3 regions of the Streptomyces roseofulvus genome follow, and region 2 is predicted to be linked to each of the others. Evidence: predicted binding sites of a transcription regulator. Region 2 holds the regulator's gene; each other region holds the start of a gene.
What was found. Region 2 encodes HrcA, which represses chaperone genes, less so after heat shock. Its sites were predicted from a motif close to TTNGCACTCNGNNNNNCNGAGTGCNAA; they were not measured.
Positions count from the first base shown of each region.

Region 1: groES (co-chaperone GroES) is a predicted target of HrcA. The motif match lies at 2,179-2,205, and genes of this name have one in related genera.
Region 3: groL (chaperonin GroEL) is a predicted target of HrcA. The motif match lies at 2,831-2,857, and genes of this name have one in related genera.

Region 1 covers NZ_BAAAWE010000001.1:4,944,653-4,948,643, reverse strand. The annotation lists gene groL (chaperonin GroEL) at 1-1,614, opposite strand, end outside; gene groES (co-chaperone GroES) at 1,724-2,032, opposite strand; gene ABFY03_RS23005 (DUF6234 family protein) at 2,311-2,634, shown strand; gene ABFY03_RS23000 (hypothetical protein) at 2,668-2,838, opposite strand; gene ABFY03_RS22995 (polysaccharide deacetylase family protein) at 2,835-3,758, opposite strand; gene ABFY03_RS22990 (THUMP-like domain-containing protein) at 3,886-3,991, shown strand, end outside.
Region 2 covers NZ_BAAAWE010000001.1:2,779,829-2,783,819, forward strand. The annotation lists gene dnaJ (molecular chaperone DnaJ) at 187-1,323, opposite strand; gene hrcA (heat-inducible transcriptional repressor HrcA) at 1,324-2,343, opposite strand; gene ABFY03_RS12890 (MBL fold metallo-hydrolase) at 2,481-3,218, shown strand; gene ABFY03_RS12895 (DUF3097 domain-containing protein) at 3,338-3,991, shown strand, end outside.
Region 3 covers NZ_BAAAWE010000001.1:4,555,594-4,559,584, forward strand. The annotation lists gene ABFY03_RS20995 (glucosyl-3-phosphoglycerate synthase) at 1-128, opposite strand, end outside; SAM riboswitch class I at 250-392, shown strand; gene thrC (threonine synthase) at 410-1,714, shown strand; gene ABFY03_RS21005 (MoaD/ThiS family protein) at 1,738-2,013, shown strand; gene ABFY03_RS21010 (cold-shock protein) at 2,428-2,631, shown strand; gene groL (chaperonin GroEL) at 3,025-3,991, shown strand, end outside.

The sequences.
Region 1 (3,991 bases), 2.2 Mb from region 2:
GTGACCGTGGCCGTGGCCGTGGTCCGCCGGCTCCTCCTCCTTCTTCTCCACCACGAGGGTCTCGGTGGTGAGGAGCAGGGAGGCGATGGAGGCGGCGTTCTCCAGGGCGGAGCGGGTGACCTTCACCGGGTCGATGACGCCGGCCTTGACCAGGTCGCCGTACTCGCCGGTGGCGGCGTTGAAGCCCTGGCCCTTGTCGAGCTCGGAGACCTTGGAGGTGATGACGTAGCCCTCCAGGCCGGCGTTCTCGGCGATCCAGCGCAGCGGCTCGACGGCGGCGCGGCGGACGACGGAGACACCGGTGGCCTCGTCGCCGGTCTTGCCGAGGTTGTCCTCGAGGACCTTGACGGCGTGGACGAGCGCGGAGCCACCACCGGAGACGATGCCCTCCTCGACCGCGGCGCGGGTCGCGGAGATGGCGTCCTCCAGACGGTGCTTCTTCTCCTTCAGCTCCACCTCGGTGGCGGCGCCGACCTTGATGACGCACACGCCGCCGGCCAGCTTCGCGAGGCGCTCCTGGAGCTTCTCGCGGTCCCAGTCGGAGTCCGTGGCCTCGATCTCGGCCTTGATCTGGGCGACGCGGCCCGCGACGTCCTCGGACTTGCCGCCACCGTCGACGATGGTGGTGTCGTCCTTGGAGACGGTCACGCGGCGGGCGGTGCCCAGCACGTCCAGACCGGCCTGGTCGAGCTTGAGGCCGACCTCCTCGGCGATGACGGTGGCACCGGTGAGGGTGGCCATGTCCTGGAGCATCGCCTTGCGGCGGTCACCGAAGCCGGGGGCCTTGACGGCGACGGCGTTGAAGGTGCCACGGATCTTGTTGACGACGAGGGTGGAGAGGGCCTCGCCCTCGACGTCCTCGGCGATGATCAGCAGCGGCTTGGAGCCACCGGCCTGGATGACCTTCTCCAGGAGGGGCAGCAGGTCCTGGATCGAGGAGATCTTGCCCTGGTTGATCAGGATGTACGGGTCGTCGAGGACGGCCTCCATACGCTCCTGGTCGGAGACCATGTACGGGGAGAGGTAGCCCTTGTCGAAGGCCATGCCCTCGGTGAACTCCAGCTCCAGGCCGAAGGTGTTGGACTCCTCGACGGTGATGACACCGTCCTTGCCGACCTTGTCCATCGCCTCGGCGATGAGCTCGCCGACCTGCTGGTCCTGCGCGGAGAGCGCGGCCACGGCGGCGATGTCGGACTTGTCGTCGATCGGACGGGCGGTCGCGAGGAGCTCCTCGGACACGGCCTTGACCGCGGCGTCGATGCCCTTCTTCAGGGCGGCCGGGGAGGCGCCGGCGGCGACGTTGCGCAGACCCTCGCGGACGAGCGCCTGGGCGAGCACGGTGGCGGTGGTGGTGCCGTCACCCGCGATGTCGTTGGTCTTGGTCGCCACCTCCTTGACGAGCTGGGCGCCGAGGTTCTCGTACGGGTCCTCGATCTCGACCTCGCGGGCGATCGTGACACCGTCGTTGGTGATGGTGGGGGCGCCGAACTTCTTGTCGATGACGACGTTGCGGCCCTTGGGGCCGATCGTCACCTTCACCGTGTCGGCGAGCTTGTTGACGCCGCGCTCAAGGGCGCGACGGGCGTCCTCGTCGAACTTCAGGATCTTCGCCATGGGAGCGATTCAGCCCTCTCGGAAATCGTGTGGAGAAAACAAACCGCGCCCCTGGACGCCCAAGAGATCAAGGGGTCAGGGGCGCGGTTCAAAGCAGGTACGTCGTCTCTTACTTCTCGATGATCGCGAGCACGTCGCGGGCCGAGAGGACGAGGTACTCGTCGCCGTTGTACTTCACCTCGGTGCCGCCGTACTTGCTGTAGAGCACGACGTCGCCGACCTTGACGTCGAGCGGCAGGCGCTCGCCGTTCTCGAAGCGGCCCGGGCCCACGGCGAGGACGGCGCCCTCCTGGGGCTTCTCCTTCGCGGTGTCCGGGATGACCAGGCCCGAGGCCGTGGTCTGCTCGGCGTCGAGCGGCTGGACCACGATGCGGTCCTCGAGCGGCTTGATGGCAACCTTGGAGCTGGCGGTCGTCACGATCCGACCTCCCCCTTCGGAGATCTCGCGGGGTTAACTGTCTGAGGTGGCGACCAGGTGGATCCGTCGTCGCGGGTGCCGGACCTGCCCGTCGCTGTGTTGGCACTCTCCGGTGGGGAGTGCCAGAGCCGAGACTATGACCGCGATTAGCACTCGGTCAAGCGGAGTGCCAATTCCTCACCTCGTGGCGGTGCCGGTACGGCTCGCGGGCGCCGCGATTCGGTCTCGATCCGGGGAACGCGCGTGCGGAGGACGGGGTTCCGTACGAGGGTGCCGGTGTGACGCCTCCCCGGCCCCGGGTCCGCCCGGCCCTCGATCTCGCCTTCGCCGTCCTGCTGCTGGCGGCGGACGCCGCCGCCTGTCTCATGGCCGTGCTCATGATGGGGCTGCGGGGCCTGGGCTGGGGTGCCCCGCCGGACTTCGGCCCGCCCCCGTTCGACTGGGTGCCCGTCGGATGGTTCGCCGCTCTCGCCGCGGCCGTCGCGGCGACCGGCTGGGCCCTGCGCAGCCACGGCTGGCGCGCGGCGGCCTGGACCCAGCTGGGCGCGGCGGGGCTGCTCGCCCTCGGCACGGCGGCGGCCACCGTGTCCTCGGGCGGCTAGGTCGCGAGCCCGGCACGATCCGGAAGAGACGGGCTAGGGGCGCGTGACCTCCTCCGCGCGGACCGGGCCGCGGTCCGCGTCCCGGACGTCGCCGACCCGCTCGACGGCCTTGCGGCCGAGGCGTTCGAGCGGGTCCACGGCGGAGGCGCAGCCGGTGAGGCCGAGGAGGAGGGCGGCGACCACGAGGGGGCGGAGCCGGCTCATACGTAGTCCTCCAGGCGGGCGACCGCGTACCCCTTGGACGTGATCACGTTCATGGCCCGGCGGATCATGTCGGGCATGCTGCCCTTCCAGTCCTCCTCGCCGCGGAAGTGGGTGAGGACGATGTCGCCGGGGTGCAGGTCGCGGTCCCACTCGCGCCACTCCATGTGGTCGGGGAACGCCTCGGAGGCCCAGAGCGGCACGGCCTTGACGCCACAGGACTTGGCGGCGCGCAGGGTGTCCTCGTTGTAGTTGCCGTACGGCGGGCGGAAGAGTTCGGGGCGCTTGCCGTACTTCTTCTCGATGACGTCCTGCATGCCGCAGATCTCGCGCTTCTGGCGGGCGTAGGAGAGGCCGGGCAGGTACTTGTGGTTGAGGGTGTGGTTGTGGAGGGAGACCCCGCGCGGCTGGGACTTCTGCATCTTCCCGAAGTAGGCGTAGTCGTCGCTGACGACGTAGTCGCTGAGGAAGGCGCTGTAGGGGATGTCCAGGTCGGCCATCATCCGGATGAGCTCGGGGTCCTTCTCGGCGCCGTCGTCGATCGTCAGGAAGACGATCTTCTCCTTGGTGGGGACGGTGGTGAAGACGGGCGGGAGGCCCTCGCCGTCGGTCTCGAAGCCCTTCCGGGTGGTGATCCTCGGCTTGGTCTTCGGCGGGGCGGGCGCTTCGAGGGGGGTCAGCCTGAGGCCCCACTTCTTCGCGGCGGCGGCCCGGGCGGCCCGCCGCTTCGCCAGCGCGGCCTTCTTCTCCCGGGCCAGCTGGGCGGCGGTCTTCACCGGGGCCTGCTGGCCGGCGGCCGGGGCGGGGGCGCCGCCGGTGCCGGCCGCCGGGCCGTCGGAGCCGTCGGAGCAGGCGGCGGTGGAGGTGAGCGCGGCGACGAGGAGCGCGGCACCCAGGGCACGACGGGAGTGACCCTTTGCCATCATTTCTTCCTTTTGTCGTACGACCGGTATGGCGCCGCATCCTGTCAGCGCGACCCGCCCGTTCGGCCGCGACACCGCCGTGGCGGCCCCACGGTCCCCCACCCGGCCCACAGGGAAGAATGGGACGGTGACCGACCTCGCCGCCTTCACCGCCCTGCTCGCCCCGGAGGGCCAGGCCCTCCTCGCCGCCCTGCGCGACTACGACCCCGCCCAGGAGCTGGCGGTCGCCTCCC
Region 2 (3,991 bases):
GGGAAAGGGGCGGCACTCAGAGTGCCGCCCCTCTCACGCACCGATCACACCGGCCCCGACGGACCCGGCCCGGTCAGCGACCGTTGAACGCGTCCTTCAGCCGCGAGAACAGCCCCTGCTGCCCCGGCTGGCCGTGCTGACCCGGGGGACCACCCCCGGACCCCCGGCCGCACGGACCCGGCCCGGTCAGCGACCGTTGAACGCGTCCTTCAGCCGCGAGAACAGCCCCTGCTGCCCCGGCTGGAACTGGCCCGTGGGCCGTTCCTCGCCGCGGAGCTTGGCCAGTTCGCGCAGGAGGCGCTCCTGCTCGGCGTCGAGCTTGCCCGGGGTCTGGACCTCGACGTGGACGATCAGGTCGCCGCGCCCGTTGCCCCGCAGGTGCGTGACGCCCCGGCCGTGCAGTGGGACCGACTGGCCGGACTGGGTGCCCGGCCGGATGTCGATCTCCTCCAGCCCGTCCAGCGTCTGGAGCTGCACCTTGGTGCCGAGCGCCGCCGCCGTCATCGGGAGGGTGACCGTGCAGTGCAGGTCGTCGCCACGCCGCTGGAAGACCTCGTGCGGGGTCTCCTGGATCTCGACGTACAGGTCGCCGGCGGGGCCGCCGCCGGGGCCGACCTCGCCCTCGCCCGCGAGCTGGATCCGGGTGCCGTTGTCGACGCCGGCGGGGATCTTCACCGTCAGCGTGCGCCGCGACCGGACCCGGCCGTCGCCCGCGCACTCGGGGCACGGGGTCGGGACGACGGTGCCGAAGCCCTGGCACTGGGGGCAGGGCCGGGAGGTCATGACCTGGCCGAGGAACGACCGGGTGACCTGCGAGACCTCGCCGCGGCCGCGGCACATGTCACAGGTCTGCGCGGAGGTCCCGGGCGCGGCGCCCTCACCCGAACAGGTGGTGCAGACGACGGCCGTGTCGACCTGGATGTCCTTGGTGGTGCCGAAGGCCGCCTCGTTGAGGTCGATCTCCAGGCGGATCATGGCGTCCTGGCCGCGGCGGGTCCGCGAGCGCGGTCCGCGCTGCGAGGCCGTGCCGAAGAAGGCGTCCATGATGTCGGAGAAGTTGCCGAAGCCACCGGCCCCGAAGCCGCCCGCGCCGCCCCCGCCGGAGTTGGACAGGGGGTCGCCGCCGAGGTCGTAGACCTGCTTCTTCTGCGGGTCCGACAGGACCTCGTAGGCGGCGTTGATCTCCTTGAACCGCTCCTGCGTCTTCGGGTCCGGGTTGACGTCCGGGTGAAGCTCGCGGGCGAGGCGGCGGAAGGCCTTCTTGATCTCGTCCTGGGACGCGTCGCGGCGCACGCCGAGTGTGGCGTAGTAGTCCGTGGCCACTTACGACTCCGCCAGGATCTGTCCGACGTAACGTGCCACTGCGCGTACCGCTCCCATCGTTCCGGGGTAGTCCATGCGGGTCGGTCCGACCACGCCGAGTTTGGCGACTGCCTCGCCGCCCGAACCGTAGCCGACCGAGACGACGGACGTGGAGTTCAGCCCTTCGTAGGCGTTCTCGTGCCCGATGCGTACGGTCATGCCCGATTCCTTGACCTCGCCGAGGAGCTTGAGGAGCACGACCTGCTCCTCGAGGGCTTCCAGGACGGGCCTGATCGTCAGCGGGAAGTCGTGTCCGAAGCGGGTGAGATTGGCGGTGCCGCCGATCATCAGCCGCTCCTCGTGCTCCTCCACGAGCGTCTCCAGGAGGGTCGCGAGCACGGTCGAGACCGTGGCGCGGTCCTCGGGCTCCTCGAAGGACTCGGGGAGGTCCTGCACCAGCTGCGGCACGTCGGCGAAGCGACGGCCGCCGACCCGGCTGTTCAGCCGGGCCCGCAGATCGGCGAGGGAGGTCTCGCCGAAGGGCGCGGGGCAGTCGATGACCCGCTGCTCGACCCGCCCGGTGTCCGTGATCAGGACGAGCATCAGCCGGGCCGGGGCCAGCGACAGCAGCTCGACGTGACGGATCGACGAACGGGTGAGCGACGGGTACTGGACGACGGCGACCTGCCGGGTCAGCTGCGCGAGCAGCCGCACCGTACGGCCCACGACGTCGTCGAGGTCCACGGCGCCGTCGAGGAAGTTGTGGATGGCGCGCCGCTCGGGGGTCGAGAGCGGCTTGACGCCGGCCAGCCGGTCCACGAAGAGCCGGTAGCCCTTGTCGGTGGGGATCCGGCCGGCGCTGGTGTGGGGCTGGGCGATGTACCCCTCCTCCTCCAGCACCGCCATGTCGTTGCGCACGGTGGCGGGGGAGACCCCGAGCTTGTGGCGTTCCGTGAGCGCCTTGGAACCGACCGGTTCCTCCGTGCCGACGTAGTCCTGGACGATGGCGCGCAGCACCTCGAGTCTGCGTTCGCTCAGCACGCGCACACCTCCGTTCCAGCCGTTCCGGTTGCTCCGCTTTTGGCACTCGCCCTGTCCGAGTGCCAGGAAACCCCCGGCCAGTGTACGGCCGGGCCCGTCGATCCTGGCAAGGAGGCGGACCCGCTAGCGTCGGCGACATGGACATCGACGAAGCGGTCTGGACGGCTCAGGGGTGGGAACGGCTCGCGGACGGGGTGGGCCGGCGGCGGCTCCCGGGCTGGGACGCGACGACCGGACTGGTCGTGGGCGAACGGGCCGTGCTGCTGTACGACACCGGCTCCACGCTCGCCGAGGGCGCGGCGATCCGGGCCCAGGCGGAGGCGATCACCGGCGGCCGGCGCGTGACGCACATCGCACTCGGCCACCCCCACTTCGACCACGTCCTGGGCACGGCCGCCTTCGCCGGCGCGGAGGTCTTCGGCGCGGTCGGCACGGAGGAGCTGCTCGGCTCCGCGCACGCCCGCGAGGAGCTGTACACGGACGCGGTGCGGCAGGGCGTCGACGCGCGGGCCGCGGCGGAGGCGACGGAGGTGCTGGTGGCCCCGCGCCACACCGTCACGGGCGAGTGGACCCTCGACCTGGGCGGCCGGCAGGTCCTCCTGGCCAATCTGGGCCCCGCCCATTCCGGCCACGACCTGGTCGTCTGCGTGCCGGGCGAGCGGGAGGTCGTCTTCTGCGGCGACCTCGTCGAGGAGTCCGGCGAGCCGCAGGCCGGCCCGGACGCGGTCGGCTCCCGCTGGCCCGACGCCCTCGACCGCCTCCTCGCCCTCGGCGGCGAGGACGCCCTGTACGTCCCCGGCCACGGCGCGGTGGTCGACGCGGCTTTCGTCCGACGCCAGCGCGATGAACTGGCACGCCGCTTCGAGGTGTCGTAGCGTCCCCGGAACGCGCGGCCACGCACCGGACCCGACGCCCCGTGGCCGCGTCTCCGGGGGCGACGGACCCCCGGGCCCCGGCAGAGACCACCGCCAGCGCACCCGGAGGACTGGAACCCGTGCGGAGCTACGACCCCGACCTCACCCCGCCGTGGAAGCGCGCGGCCCCCGTCCCCGAGGTCCCGGCCGATCCCGATCTGGTCGTGGAGGAGGTCTCCACGGGCTTCTGCGGGGCGGTGATCCGCTGCGAGGCGGGCACGGTGACGCTGGAGGACCGCTTCGGCAAGCACCGGGTCTTCCCGATGGAGCCGCGCGGCTTCCTCCTGGAGGGCAGGGTCGTCACCCTGGTCCGCCCGTCCTCCGGCGGCCCGGCCCGCCCGGCCCGTACGGCCTCCGGCTCGATCGCCGTCCCGGGCGCGCGGGCCCGGGTGGCCCGGGCGAGCCGCATCTACGTGGAGGGCCGCCACGACGCCGAGCTGGTCGAACGGGTCTGGGGCGACGACCTGCGCGTCGAGGGCGTGGTCGTCGAGTACCTGGAGGGCGTCGACCACCTCCCGGAGATCGTCGCCGGCTTCGCCCCGGGCCCCGACGCCCGCCTGGGCGTCCTGGTCGACCACCTGGTCCCGGGCTCCAAGGAGTCCCGCATCGCCGCCCAGGTCGCCTCGGACCACGTCCTGGTCGTCGGCCACCCCTACATCGACATCTGGCAGGCGGTGAAGCCCGCCGTCCTGGGCATCCCGGCCTGGCCGGCGGTCCCCCGAGGCCAGGACTGG
Region 3 (3,991 bases), 1.8 Mb from region 2:
TCCTCGTTCAGCGCGGGCAGCACCACGCTGACCTTCGTCCCCCGCTTGGCGGCGAGCACCCGTTCCAGGGGGCGGTCGGACACGGACCAGGACCGCCGGGTCAGCCAGCGCTCCACTTCTTCCAGCAACGTGATCTCCATCTCGCGGATCGGACGACCGTCTCCACCTTCGAAGCCTTCGGTTACAGTCTTGAACAACGCGGAGGCCCGATGCATGTCGGGGTCCCACCCGCGTCCCACAATCGAATACCGCTCATCCAGAGGGGCAGAGGGATACGGCCCGTTGAAGCCCCGGCAACCCTCCAGTCGGTTTGTCTTGCGCCAGCGAGGCCCCCGGCTAGGGAAGGTGCCAAATCCGTCTCATGGCGAAATGCGCCATGAGGAAGATGAGGAGAAAGGGCCTCGCCTCCATGGCTGTACAGACTGTCGCACCCGCCGCTGCCGACAACGCCGCCCCCGCCGTCGACCTCGGTCCCGCGTCCGGGCTTTCCTGCCGCGAGTGCGGCGAGGTCTTCGCCCTCGGCCCGATCTTCGCCTGCGAGCTGTGTTTCGGCCCCCTCGAAGTGGCCTACGACCTGCCGGCCGGCGACCCCGAGGAGCTGCGGAAGCGGATCGAGGCCGGCCCCGCGAACATCTGGCGGTACGCGCCCCTGCTGCCCGTCCCGGCCGACGTCGCCGAGAAGCCGAACCTGAACCCCGGCTGGACCCCGCTCGTCAAGGCCGACAACCTGGCCCGCGAGATCGGCGTCGCCCCCGGCAGGCTCTTCGTCAAGGACGACTCCGGCAACCCGACGCACTCCTTCAAGGACCGGGTCGTCGCCCAGGCCATCGAGGCCGCCCGCGCCTTCGGCTTCACCACCCTCTCCTGCTCCTCCACCGGCAACCTGGCCGGCGCCGTCGGCGCCGCCGCCGCCCGCGCCGGCTTCCGCTCCTGCGTCTTCATCCCGCACGACCTGGAGCAGGGCAAGGTCGTCATGGCCGGTGTCTACGGCGGTGACCTGGTCGCCATCGAGGGCAACTACGACGACGTCAACCGCTTCTGCTCGGAGCTCATCGGCGACCCGCTCGGCGAGGGCTGGGGCTTCGTGAACGTCAACCTGCGTCCGTACTACGGCGAGGGCTCCAAGACGCTCGCGTACGAGATCTGCGAGCAGCTCGGCTGGGTCATCCCCGACCAGCTGGTCATCCCGATCGCCTCCGGCTCCCAGCTCACCAAGATCGACAAGGGGCTCCAGGAGCTGATCAAGCTGGGCCTGGTCGAGGACAAGCCGTACAAGATCTTCGGCGCCCAGGCGGAGGGCTGCTCCCCGGTGTCAGCGGCCTTCAAGGCCGGCCACGACGTGGTCCGCCCGCAGAAGCCGAACACCATCGCCAAGTCCCTCGCGATCGGCAACCCGGCCGACGGCCCGTACGTCCTGGACATCGCCCGCCGCACCGGCGGCGCCGTGGAGGACGTGAACGACGAGCAGATCGTGGACGCGATCAAGCTGCTCGCCCGGACCGAGGGCGTCTTCGCCGAGACGGCGGGCGGCGTGACCGTCGGCGTGACGCGCAAGCTCGTCGAGGCCGGCGTCATCGACCCGAACCTCACCACCGTCGTCCTCAACACCGGCGACGGGCTCAAGACCCTGGACGCCGTGGCCGACAGTTCTCAGGCGACCGCCACCATCCGCCCGAGCCTGGACGCGTTCCGCGACGCGGGCCTGGCCCACTGACCCAGAGAGGCACGACGACAGCCATGGCCGTGAACGTCCGCATCCCCACCATCCTCCGCACCTACACGGGCGGGCAGGCCGAGGTGGCCGCCGAGGGCGCGACCCTCGCCGAGGTCATCGCCGACCTGGAGAAGAACCACACCGGCATCGCCGCCCGCGTCCTCGACGACCAGGGCAAGCTGCGCCGCTTCGTGAACGTCTACGTGAACGACGACGACGTCCGCTTCGAGCAGGGCCTGGAGACCGCCACGCCGGACGGCGCGGGCGTCTCGATCATCCCGGCCGTCGCCGGAGGCTGATCCCTACCTGTTGGTAGCTTTCGTTCCAGAATTGCCCCTTCCGCGAGAGAAAGCGGAGGGGGCAATTCTGCATGGTTGAGCGCGGTAGAGTTGGGGAAGTCCCCTCCGCCGCTCATGCCGGACGCATATGAGAGCGGCCTCGGACCTGACAAGAATGCGACAACAAGCGGCCGAAAAGCGCGCACAGTCTGCCCCTTATGTGCCTTTCGCCCGGCCCGACTTGCCCCGCAATTCTGGGATTTCTTCCCGATCCCCCTTTCCGCGCCTTCCAGAATTCCCGCTCGATTGCCCTGTTGCAGAGGGCAGTTGGACAGATACATTCAGCGGCGGTCGACGCGTTCCGGCGCAGGTTCTGACCCGGGTCCGCGAAGTGCGGGTCCGCTCAAGGGCCAGTACGTAATAGGGGAGTTAGGCATGGCTCAGGGCACCGTCAAGTGGTTCAACGCGGAGAAGGGCTACGGCTTCATCGCGGTCGACGGTGGTGCGGATGTTTTCGTCCACTACAGCGCCATCCAGATGGATGGGTACCGCAGCCTCGAAGAGGGCCAGCGAGTCGAGTTCGAGATCTCGCAGGGTCAGAAGGGTCCGCAGGCGGACATGGTCAAGGTGACCGCCTGAGGCGCGGCGCGATCGGCCACCGACGTCTCGTCGTCGAGGGGCCCGCATCCCCAGGGATGCGGGCCCCTCACGCGTTCCCGGGAGCGTCTCGCCGCTCCGGCGCGGAGTCGCCGATCCGCTGCCCGATCCACTGGCCGGCCCACCGCCCGATCCACCGCCCGATCCGCCGCCCGCTCCCCTGCCCGATCCACGAGAGTCGCTTGCACTCGCATGGGTCGAGTGCTAATCATTGGCGTTAGCACTCGGAAGGTGAGAGTGCTACGAGGACCGAGCACGGCGAGGCCGCCGACCCGGGTGGGGCAAGGAACCACGCGGAACGCGGAGGCCGTCCGTCGCGGGCGTCGGCGCGGTCCTGGAGCGTTATCCACCCCATGTCCGGGAGGACCACTTCACATGGCCAAGATCATCGCGTTCGACGAGGAGGCCCGGCGCGGTCTCGAGCGCGGCATGAACCAGCTCGCTGACGCCGTCAAGGTCACCCTTGGCCCCAAGGGCCGCAACGTCGTCCTCGAGAAGAAGTGGGGCGCCCCCACGATCACCAACGATGGTGTCTCCATCGCCAAGGAGATCGAGCTCGAGGACCCGTACGAGAAGATCGGCGCCGAGCTGGTCAAGGAAGTCGCCAAGAAGACGGACGACGTCGCCGGCGACGGTACGACCACCGCCACCGTCCTCGCCCAGGCGCTCGTCCGCGAGGGCCTCCGCAACGTCGCCGCCGGTGCCAACCCGATGGCCCTCAAGCGCGGCATCGAGAAGGCCGTCGAGGCCGTCTCCGGCGCCCTCCTCGACCAGGCGAAGGAGGTCGAGACGAAGGAGCAGATCGCCTCCACCGCCTCCATCTCCGCCGCCGACACGCAGATCGGCGAGCTCATCGCCGAGGCGATGGACAAGGTCGGCAAGGAAGGCGTCATCACGGTCGAGGAGTCCCAGACCTTCGGTCTGGAGCTCGAGCTCACCGAGGGCATGCGCTTCGACAAGGGCTACATCTCGGCGTACTTCGCGACCGACATGGAGCGCATGGAGGCCGCGCTCGAGGACCCGTACATCCTCATCGTCAACTCCAAGATCTCCTCCGTGAAGGACCTCCTCCCGCTCCTGGAGAAGGTCATGCAGTCGGGCAAGCCGCTGCTGATCATCGCCGAGGACGTCGAGGGCGAGGCCCTGTCGACCCTGGTCGTCAACAAGATCCGCGGCACCTTCCGCTCCGTCGCGGTCAAGGCCCCGGGCTTCGGCGACCGCCGCAAGGCCATGCTCCAGGACATCGCCATCCTCACCGGCGGCACGGTCATCTCCGAGGAGGTCGGCCTCAAGCTGGAGTCGGCCGGTCTCGACCTGCTGGGCCGCGCCCGCAAGGTCGTCA